2 linked regions of the Azoarcus olearius genome follow. The protein of the gene in region 1 interacts with the protein of each later gene in a pairwise test. Links are inferred from orthologs where the notes say so. Each region holds a gene or a part of one and is shown in the gene's direction. Other genes may lie near its edges.

Region 1 (5,732 bases):
CGCCGCTTCCTCATCGGCCAGCAGCTTGAGTGCCTCGCGGATCGGCAGCTTGCGCAGTTTCTTTCGGCTGTTGCCCAGGTTCTGGAACATGCCCTGAATCTGCTGCGTCAGCTCTTCCATGCCGGGCGGGGCGAAGATTTCGGCCTGCATCGGCGCACTTGCGACCTCGATCTCCACTTCCTTGTCGTCCAGCTCGCCTTCGCGCAGCTTCTTGCGGAATTTCTGCCGCGTGGCGGAATCCTGCGGCTGGGCCGGTTCGGAGAACCCGACCGGGCGGGCCGGCGGCAGCAGCGCATCGAGCACGCGGTCCTCGGCAGCGTCGAGGGCACGGTCGCGCACCACACGCATCGCCCGCTCGCGGCCATCCTTGATCGCGATTTCGACGAGGTCGCGGATGATGGTGTCCACGTCGCGCCCGACGTAACCCACTTCGGTGAACTTGGTGGCCTCGACCTTGATGAAGGGCGCGTTGGCGAGCCGTGCCAGGCGGCGGGCAATCTCGGTCTTGCCGACCCCGGTGGGGCCGATCATCAGGATGTTCTTGGGCGTGATCTCGCTGCGCAGCGGCTCGTCGATGCGCGCACGGCGCCAGCGGTTGCGCAGCGCGATCGCCACGGCCTTCTTGGCGCGGGCCTGGCCGACGATGTGCTTGTCGAGTTCGGAGACGATCTCCGGCGGGGTCATCTGGGTCATGGCGGTTCGCTCGAAACGGGTTACGACGGCGCGCTCAGTCCAGCACTTCGATCGTGTGGCACTGGTTGGTGTAGATGCAGAGGTCGCCGGCGATGGCGAGCGACTTGGCGATCACGTCGCGCGGCGACAGCTCGGTGTTTTCGATCAATGCCCGCGCGGCCGACTGGGCATAGGCCCCGCCGCTACCGATGGCGACGATGCCCTGCTCGGGCTCCAGCACGTCGCCATTGCCGGTGATAATCAGCGAATGCTCGCGGTCGGCCACCGCCAGCATGGCTTCGAGCCGGCGCAGCATGCGGTCGGTGCGCCAGTCCTTGGCGAGTTCCACCGCGCTGCGCAGCAGGTTGCCCTGGTGCTTGTCGAGCTTGGCCTCGAAGCGTTCGAACAGCGTGAAGGCATCGGCCGTACCGCCCGCGAAGCCGGCCAGGATCTGGCCCTGGTAGAGCGTGCGCACCTTGCGCGCCGACGCCTTGACGACGATGTTGCCGAGCGTGACCTGCCCGTCGCCACCGAGCGCGACGCTGTTGCCGCGGCGCACCGAGAGGATGGTGGTGCCGTGATACTGTTCCATGTCCGATTCCCGCAAGGAAGAGGCCGCAGCCTTATGCGCGCAGGGTAACCTGCGCGACCTGATCCACGCTCATGACGCGCAGCAGCGCGCCGACCATCGCATTGACGCCGCGAAGCTCGACCACCCTGCCCTGGGCCTGCAGCGTGGCGATGATGTTGAACAGCGTGCCGGCGCAGACGAAATCGATACGGCGCAGCCGGCTGCATTCGACCACCACCGACTTGCGCTCCGCCGCATGCGCGGCGAGTTTGCGCAGGATGTCGTTGGAGGCGCCGCCCAGCTCGCCATCGAGCACGAACTCACCCTTGGCGCCGACGAGCGGCGCGCTCGGTTCGGCAACCGGCGCGGCCGCCGCCGCGGACGCCTTCTTCTCCCACGACGGCGGCGACTCCTCGAACGTCACCGCGTAGTCGATCGCGAGCTGCTCGAAGCGCTCGCAATCGGCGGTGTACTGCAGCAGTTCGAGCACGAGCAGCCAGGTGTCGCGCTGCTCGGCGCGACCCGCTTCGATCTGCGCCGACAACGTATCGGCAAGGCCGCCGCCGTTGAGCAGCGACACCTTGACGCGATCCGCCGCCAGCTGGGCAAACACCTGGCGCAGCAACGCGCAGCCGGCATCATCCGCCCCGCGCACGCGTGCAAGATCGATCCGCACCGCGCCGCTCTTGCGGCCGATGATGCCGATCTGCTGGAACTGGGCCGCCGACTGCGCGTTGAGGGCACCGGACAGCGTCACCAGCGGCACGCTGTCGCTTCGCCGGCGCTCGCCGGCGGAAAGGTCGTACCAGGGCGGCGGAGAGCGTTCGAAGCGGGTGGCGTAGTCGAGCACGCGCGACTCGAACTTCTGCCGCTGGCCGGTAAGGCGGTAGAGGTCGAGCAGCATCATCCACAGCCCTTCGCCGGTGACGCTGCCCGGTTCGTCGAGCACCGCGACCAGCACCTTCTCCGCCTCGGCGTCGGCGCCATTGGCATACAGCACCGCCGCTTCCTCGAACACCGCGCCGATGCCGGTCTCGACCTCCTGGACTTCCACCATGCCGGCGAACTGCGCCAACGCACGGTTGGCGTCGCCCCGCGAGAAATCGAGACTGGAAAGCTCCGTCGGCGCCGGCTGCGGCGCCTTCGGCACATCTCCGCCGCCGGGCGCAGCCCGGTCCGGCGTCGCCGGGGGAGTTTTCTTGCCGAAGAAAGGAAGCGCCACGCTGTTTTTCGCCCCGCGAAAGAGAGGGGCACTGAATAAGGGGATGGGCAAGGATAGCACTTCCACCGCCAGCCGATGATGCGCCAAGGGGCGCCAGCAAAGGGCTTGCGCCCACTTCGGGGTGTAAGGAATCGTTGCCTTCGGACGCGTTTCGGACCGACCGACCTGACGCATCGGCGCGGACCCCGGTAAAATGCTGCGATGCAAACCCGCTCCCGCCCAGAGCCCGCAGGCGACGCCTTCGTCCTCCCGCTCCGCGTCTATTACGAGGACACCGACGCCGCCGGCATCGTCTACTACGCCAACTACCTGCGCTACTGCGAACGCGCCCGCACCGAATGGCTGCGCGCGCTCGGTTTCGAACAACAGCGCCTGCGCGCCGAGCGCGGCCTGGTCTTCGTGGTCAAGTCGGTGCACGCCGAATACATGTCACCCGCCTTGCTCGATGATGCGTTAGAGCTGAGGTCCGTCATTGAGACCCTGGGCCGCGCAAGCCTTGCGTTCCGTCAGCAGGTGCTGCGCAACGGCGTATGCCTGTTCGACGCCCGCGTGGTGATCGCCTGCGTGGACCTGGTGCGCAACCGCCCGGTGGCGATGCCCGCCGAGATCCGCGAACAATTCGAACACGTCCTGCCTTCCCCCCAACCCGAACCGCCCCAACCAGCATGACTGTCTCCCACGACCTTTCCATCATCAGCCTGATCACCCAGGCCAGCGTCCTCGTCCAGCTCGTCATGGCCATGCTGGCCGGCCTGTCCGTGATGTCCTGGTACTGGATCTTCCGCAAGTGGTTTCAGATCCGCGCGGCGCGCAGCAAGACCACCGAATTCGAACGCGACTTCTGGAGCGGCGGCGACCTCAACGCGCTGTTCCAGTCCGCCTCCGCGGCGCGCCACCACACCGGCGGCATGGAACGCATCTTCGAATCCGGCTACCGCGAATACAACAAGCTGCGGGCCAAGAGCCACGACCACGGCGCCACCATCGACGGCGCCCGCCGTGCCATGCGCGCCACCTTCCAGCGCGAGGTGGACGACCTCGAAGCCCACCTCGCCTTCCTCGCATCGGTCGGCTCGGTATCGCCCTACATCGGCCTGTTCGGCACCGTGTGGGGGATCATGAATGCCTTCCGCGGCCTGTCGAATGTCGGCACCGCCACCCTCACCCAGGTTGCCCCCGGCATTGCCGAAGCGCTGGTGGCGACCGCGATCGGCCTGTTCGCGGCGATCCCCGCGGTGGTCGCCTACAACCGCTTCGCGCACGACATCGACCGCATCGGCATCCGCTTCGAGAGCTTCATGGAAGAGTTCTCCAACATCCTGCAGCGCAACCTGCGCTAAGGCGGCGGGGACTCAGCCATGCGCCAACGCCGCCTGATGAACCAGATCAACGTCGTGCCCTACATCGACGTGATGCTGGTCCTGCTCGTCATCTTCATGGTCACCGCGCCGATGGTGCAGCCGGGCAACATCGACGTGCCGTCCGCCGGACCGATCTCGGCGCCGCCCGCCGAGGCCATCGTGATCGAGCTGGAAAAGCGCAACGCGATCGCGATCCGCAAGACCAGCAATGCTGCCTCGCGCCCGGTGTCCAGCATTGAATTCCAGCGCGTGGTCAAGGAAGCGCTGGCCGCCAACCCGGAGCAACCCTTCCTGGTGGCCGCCAACAAGAGCCTGCCCTACCAGGACGTCATCGACATCCTCGAAGCCGCGCGCCAGTTGGGGGTGAAGAAGATCAGCCTGCAGACCCAGTCGGGCGCCGCCGGTCGATGAACGAACGCGCACTTCCCCACGAACATCCGGGCAAGTGGGCTTCGCTCGCGCTGACCTTTGCGGTCCACATCGGGCTGGCGCTGTTCCTGTTCTTCGGCATCCGCTGGCAGAGCGAGCCGCCGGCCTCGCTCGAGGTCGAGCTGGCCGCGCCGCCACCCAGCCGCGCGCCCGAGCCGGTAGACGTCCGGCCCGAGCCCGAACCCAAGCCGGAGCCGCCCAAGCCGCCGCCGCCGCGCCCGGAACCGAAGCCCGAGCCCAAGCCCGAACCGCCGAAGGCGGCGGCCAAGCCCGAGATCGCCACCAAGGCGCCGGAGAAAAAGCCGGAACCGCCCAAGCCCGAGCCGAAGAAGCCCGAGCCGCCGAAACCGGAACCGAAGAAGCCGGAGCCGCCCAAGCCAGAGCCGAAAAAGCCGGAACCGCCGAAACCCGAGCCGAAGAAGCCGGTGGAGCCGCCCAAGGACAACTACATGGACAAGCTGCTCGAGCGCGAAACCGAAAGGGCCGAGCTCGACAAGATGATGCGCGCCGACGCCGCGCGGGCTGCGTCGGCCCGCAACAAGGCGGCCACCGAGGGCTACATCAACGCGATCCGCACCAAGGTGCGCGGCAACCTGCTGCGCCCACCCGGCCTGTCCGGCAACCCGGAGGCCGTGTTCGAGGTCGACCAGTTGCCGTCGGGCGAAGTCCTGAACGTGCGGCTGAAGCGCTCGTCCGGCATTCCCGCGCTGGACGAGGCCATCGAGCGCGCCATCCGCCGTTCGAGCCCGCTGCCGCTACCCGACAAAGGGGAACTTTTCGAACGAACCCTGGAACTGAAGTTCCGGCCGCTGGAAGAATGATGCGGTCACACGGCTATAATCCACTGCTTGTGCACCACGTCACGAAATGAAGACTTTCGCCCAACTCCGTCTGCTCCTCGCCGCCGCCGCACTGGCCTTGCTGTCCTTCTCCGCGCAGGCGCAACTGTCGATCGAGATCACCGGCGCGGGCGCTTCGCGCTTCCCGGTCATCATTCCGGTATTCGAGAACGAGGCCAGCCTGCCGCGCAGCGTGTCGGACATCGTGCGCGCCGACCTCGAACGCAGCGGCCTGTTCAGCCTGGTCGACATCGGGCCGCTCCCGCTGCCTGAAGGACAGATTCCCGATCTCGGCAGCCTGCGCAGCCGCGGCGCCGACGCGGCCCTGGCCGCCAGCGTGTTTCCGCAGGGCGACGGCCGCTACGAAATCCGCTTCCGCCTGTTCGACACCCAGAAGCAGACCGAACTCGGCGCCCTCGCGCTGCGCATGACGGCGGCCCAGAACCGCATCACCGCGCACCGCATCGCCGATTTCGTCTATGAAAAGCTCACCGGCCTGCCCGGCTACTTCGCCACCCGCATCGCCTACGTGGTCAAGACCGGGCCACGCTACGAACTGCAGGTGGCCGACGCCGACGGCATGAATGCCCAGGCCGCGCTGGTTTCGCGCGAGCCGATCATCTCGCCGGCGTGGTCGC
Region 2 (4,804 bases), 540 kb from region 1 along the record:
TTCCTGCGCCGTCAGGCCGACTAAGCACTGCGGCGTCCAGCCGCAGCCGACGGGCATCCCGTGCGTGCCGCCGCCTCCGGCGCGCGCGGGATGCCCGTCGCTTTTTCCTATCGCCGCGATAGCGCCCCCGCTGCCGGAAGCCCTCCATGGCACGTGCTAAACTATTGGCGTGATGAAGGAAAACAACAAATGATCCGGCAACGTACGCTCAAGTCCACGGTCAAGGCGACCGGGGTCGGCCTCCATGGCGGGCGCAAGGTCAACCTTGTGCTGCGGCCTGCTGCGCCGGATACCGGCATCGTCTTCCATCGCGTCGACCTCGATCCGCCGCTCGACCTGCCCGCCGATCCGTACGCCGTCTGCGACACCCGCATGTGCTCCGGGCTGGAGAAGGGCGGCCAGAAGGTCGGCACCGTCGAGCACCTGATGTCCGCGCTGGCCGGGCTGGGTATCGACAATCTGCATATCGACGTCGATGCGCCGGAAATTCCCATCCTCGACGGCAGCTCCGGCCCCTTCGTGTTCCTGCTGCAGTCCGCCGGCATCGAGGAGCAGAAGGCGCCCAAGCGCTTCCTGCGGGTCAAGAAGCCGGTGGAGTACCGCGAGGGCGACAAATGGGTGCGGCTGGAACCCTACGACGGTTTCCGGCTCGACTTCTCGATCGTCTTCAATCATCCGGCCATCGACAGCACCTCGACCGCGGTCAGCATCGACTTCGCCACCCACTCCTATGTGCGCGATGTCGCGCGGGCGCGCACCTTCGGCTTCATGCAGGATGTCGAGTTCATGCGCGCCAACGGGCTGGCGCTGGGTGGCAGCCTGGAAAACGCGATCGTGATGGACGAGTACCGGGTGCTCAACGCCGACGGGCTTCGCTACGCGGACGAGTTCGTCAAGCACAAGGTGCTCGATGCGATCGGCGACCTCTATCTGTGCGGCCATCCGCTGCTGGCGCGTTATTCGGCTCACAAGTCCGGCCATGCCTTGAACAACCAGATCCTGCGTGTGCTGCTCGAAGACCGCAGCGCCTGGGAGATCGTCAGCTTCGAACGCGAGGCCGCGACGCCGCCGGCGGTGGCCCACCAGTTCGCGCCGGTGCTGGCGGCCGCGTGAGCGCTCCGCACCCATCAAAAACCGGACGGGCGCAATGCTGATCATGCGGCTCGCCATCCTGCTCGTGGTGCTGGGCACCGGCGGCTCGCTGCTGCTGTGGCTCGCCACCGGCAAGCCGCGCTACAAGGCGTGGGCGTGGAAAAGCCTGCGCTTCGGGCTGGTCGTGGTGTTGGTGTTCTTCGCGCTGCTTCTGGTCGAACGGGTGCTCGCCCCCACCCTTTGACGCTTCAGCTGCTGCGTCGCGCCAGCCGTTCCAGCGATGCGCGCAGCGGCGAATCCGCCGGCAGCGTGGCGGCAAAGTCGGTGATGCTGCTGCGCGCCGTCTGCGAGATGTGGCGCTCCGGCGGCGGCCGGCGCCATTCCGCCTGCTGTGGCGTCGCCACCTTCACCTTGATCGACTGCAGCGGATAACCGGCCTGGAGAAACTGGGCCTGCAGGCTGGGCAGCATCTGCTTGAGCCGGCTGGCGGCCGCCCCGCCCTGTGCGGCGATGACGAGCGCGTCGTCCTTGATGTTGGCGACGCGGCACGCGTCGGCCAGCGCCGGCGGCAGCAGGCGTTCCAGCACGCCCTGCAGGCGGCGCAGCCGGGCGGCGTGGTCTTGCAGGCGGGCGAGGGCGTCGCCGCTGCCGAGGTAGCGTTGCAGGAGTCGGGTCATGGTGCGGCGCGGAGGGCGTTTTGGTGGCGCCAGTGGCGCGTCATGGGGCGATTAACGCGACATGATAAACTCGCCGCTTTGCCGAATCGACCTCGCCCCCATCTCATGATCTCCGGTCTGCTCAAGAAACTCTTCGGTAGTCGCAACGACCGTCTCATTCGCCAGTATTCCCAGAACGTGCGCAAGATCAACGCGCTCGAGCCGGAGATCGCAGCGCTTTCCGACGAGGCCCTGCGGGGCAAGACCGGCGAGTTCCGCCAGCGGCTGGCGGACGGTGCGACGCTGGACGATCTGCTGCCGGAAGCGTTCGCCGTCGTGCGCGAAGCCGGCAAGCGGGTGCACGGCATGCGCCACTTCGACGTCCAGCTGATCGGCGGCATGGTGCTGCACGACGGCAAGATCGCCGAAATGCGCACCGGCGAAGGCAAGACCCTGGTCGCAACGCTCGCCGCCTACCTCAACGCGCTGCCCGGCAAGGGCGTGCATGTCATCACGGTCAACGACTACCTGGCCAGCCGCGACGCCGAGATGATGGGGCGCATCTACGGCTTTCTTGGGCTCACTACCGGCTGCAACCTGTCGCGCATGGGCCATGCGGAGAAGCAGCTCGCCTACGCTGCGGACATCACCTACGGCACCAACAACGAATTCGGCTTCGACTACCTGCGCGACAACATGGTCTATGCGACCGGCGAGCGGGTGCAGCGCGGCCTCAACTTTGCCGTGGTCGACGAGGTGGACTCCATCCTAATCGACGAGGCGCGCACGCCGCTGATCATCTCCGGCCAGGCCGAAGACCACACCGACCTTTACCTGAAGATGAACCAGGTGGCACCGCTGTTGAAGCGCCAGGAAGGCGGGCTGGACGACAAGGACAGCGTGATCGAGCCGGGCGACTACACGGTCGACCTCAAGGCCCATCAGGTGCTGCTCACCGAGCAGGGCCACGAGAATGCGGAACAGATCCTGGTGCGCATCGGCCTGCTGCCGGAAGGCGCCGGGCTGTACGAGCCGGGCAACATCCTGCTGGTGCATCACCTTTACGCCGCGCTGCGCGCCCATGCGCTGTACCACAAGGACCAGCACTACGTGGTGCAGAACGGCGAAGTCGTCATCGTCGATGAATTCACCGGCCGCCTGATGGCGGGCCGGCGCTGGTCCGACGGGCTGCACCAGGCGGTCGAGGCCAAGGAAGGCGTACGCATCCAGGCCGAGAACCAGACGCTCGCCTCGATCACCTTCCAGAACTACTTCCGCATGTACGGCAAGCTCGCCGGCATGACCGGCACCGCCGACACCGAAGCCTTCGAGTTCCACCACATCTACGGTCTGGAAACGGTGGTGATCCCCACCAACCGGCCGATGGTGCGCAAGGACGAGAACGACAAGGTCTACCGCACCGCCAAGGAAAAATGGGAGGCGGTGATCGCCGACATCGCCGACTGCGTCAAGCGCGGCCAGCCGGTGCTCGTGGGTACCACTTCCATCGAGACCAACGAATACCTTTCCGGCCTGCTGAACAAGGCGAAGATCGCCCACCAGCTGCTCAACGCCAAGCAGCACGACAGCGAAGCGCAGATCGTCGCCCAGGCCGGCCGTCCCGGCGTGGTGACCATCGCCACCAACATGGCTGGCCGCGGTACCGACATCGTGCTCGGTGGCAATATCGAGAAACCGGTGTCGCAGGTGCGCGACGACGACAGCGTGCCCGCCGCCGAGAAGGAAAGCCGCATCGCCGCGCTGCGCGAGGAATGGCGCAAGGTGCATGAACAGGTGATCGCCGCCGGCGGGCTGCACATCATCGGCACCGAACGCCACGAGTCGCGCCGCATCGACAACCAGTTGCGCGGCCGTTCCGGCCGCCAGGGCGACCCTGGCTCCAGCCGCTTCTACCTGTCGCTGGAAGATCCGCTGATGAAGATCTTCGCCGGCGAGCGTCTCAACGCGATCATGGTCCGGCTGAAGATGCCCGAAGGCGAGGCGATCGAGCACGGCATGGTGACGCGCTCGCTCGAATCCGCCCAGCGCAAGGTCGAGCAGCGCAACTTCGACATCCGCAAGCAACTGCTCGAATACGACGACGTCGCCAACGACCAGCGCAAGGTCATCTACCAGCAGCGCAACGAACTGCTCGAAACCGAGGACATCTCCGAAACCATCCAGGCGATGCGTCAGGGTGTGCTGCACGACCTGTTCCGCACCTATGTGCCGGTCGACAGCGTGGAAGACCAGTGGGACATCGCCGGCCTGGAGCAGGCGCTGGCCTCGGATTACCTGCTTAAGCTGCCGCTGCTGGAGTGGGTGAAGGCCGAGCCCAACCTCGACGACGAAGCGATCCTGAAGCGCATCATCGATGCCGGCGAGGAAGCCTACGCGGCCAAGATCGCCCAGGTGGATGCCGCGGCCTGGCACCAGTTCGAACGCAACGTGATGCTGCAGAGCCTGGATACCCACTGGCGTGAGCATCTGGCGGCGCTCGACCACCTGCGCCAGGGCATCCATCTGCGCGGTTACGCGCAGAAGAATCCCAAGCAGGAGTACAAGCGCGAAGCGTTCGAACTGTTCGAGACCCTGCTCGACACGGTCCGGGCGGATGTCTCCAAGCTGCTGATGACGGTGCAGATCCGCACCGAAGCGCAACTGGACGAGGCGGAAGCGCCGCCCGAGATGGAAAACGTGCAGTATCACCACGCCGATTACGACGAAGCGCTGGCGGCGGCCGCGGCCAGCACGGCGGAGACGCCGGTGCAGGGCGGGCCGAAGGTGGGCCGCAACGACCCTTGCCCGTGCGGATCGGGGAAGAAATACAAGCATTGCCATGGCAAACTGAGCTGACCGTGCGGCGTCGCCACAGCTTTGAAGGACGGCCCCTTGCGGGCCGTCTGCATTTGCGGCGGCGGGGAGAGGGATCATGGCGAACAGACCCGACGACAAGAGCGGCGCACAGCGTCCGCAGCAGGCACGCGAACCACGTGGCGCGCAGGAATGGGTGGTGCATATCCGCGAGCAGGAGATGCCGGGATTCGGCGCCACGG

Evidence for each region. The genes of interacting proteins can lie anywhere in the genome.
Region 2: the proteins of ybgC (region 1) and secA interact in binary tests that used the Escherichia coli proteins (3 or more experiments, as listed by UniProt). The link is inferred for Azoarcus olearius from one-to-one orthologs.

The regions. Positions count from the first base shown.
Region 1 is NZ_CP016210.1:450,874-456,605, reverse strand. Bases 1,684-4,400 are described here. They hold ybgC (tol-pal system-associated acyl-CoA thioesterase), read left to right. Parts: upstream 1,684-2,666; coding sequence 2,667-3,134; downstream 3,135-4,400. Other genes in these bases: dqs_RS02115 (energy transducer TonB), read left to right, coding at 4,234-4,400; dqs_RS02120 (ExbD/TolR family protein), read left to right, coding at 3,824-4,237; tolQ (protein TolQ), read left to right, coding at 3,131-3,805; dqs_RS02135 (STAS domain-containing protein), read right to left, coding at 1,684-2,465. Outside these bases: ATP-dependent protease ATPase subunit HslU, read right to left, coding at 1-693; ATP-dependent protease subunit HslV, read right to left, coding at 728-1,264; more of dqs_RS02135, read right to left, coding at 1,296-1,683; more of dqs_RS02115, read left to right, coding at 4,401-5,076; Tol-Pal system beta propeller repeat protein TolB, read left to right, coding at 5,123-5,732.
Region 2 is NZ_CP016210.1:992,376-997,179, forward strand. What follows is about bases 1,508-4,804. They hold secA (preprotein translocase subunit SecA), read left to right. Parts: upstream 1,508-1,874; coding sequence 1,875-4,604; downstream 4,605-4,804. Other genes in these bases: dqs_RS04740 (DciA family protein), read right to left, coding at 1,508-1,769; dqs_RS04750 (HDOD domain-containing protein), read left to right, coding at 4,681-4,804. Outside these bases: cell division protein FtsZ, read left to right, coding at 1-24; lpxC (UDP-3-O-acyl-N-acetylglucosamine deacetylase), read left to right, coding at 190-1,113; dqs_RS04735 (hypothetical protein), read left to right, coding at 1,148-1,336; more of dqs_RS04740, read right to left, coding at 1,341-1,507. UniProt on the Escherichia coli protein: Required for protein export, interacts with the SecYEG preprotein conducting channel.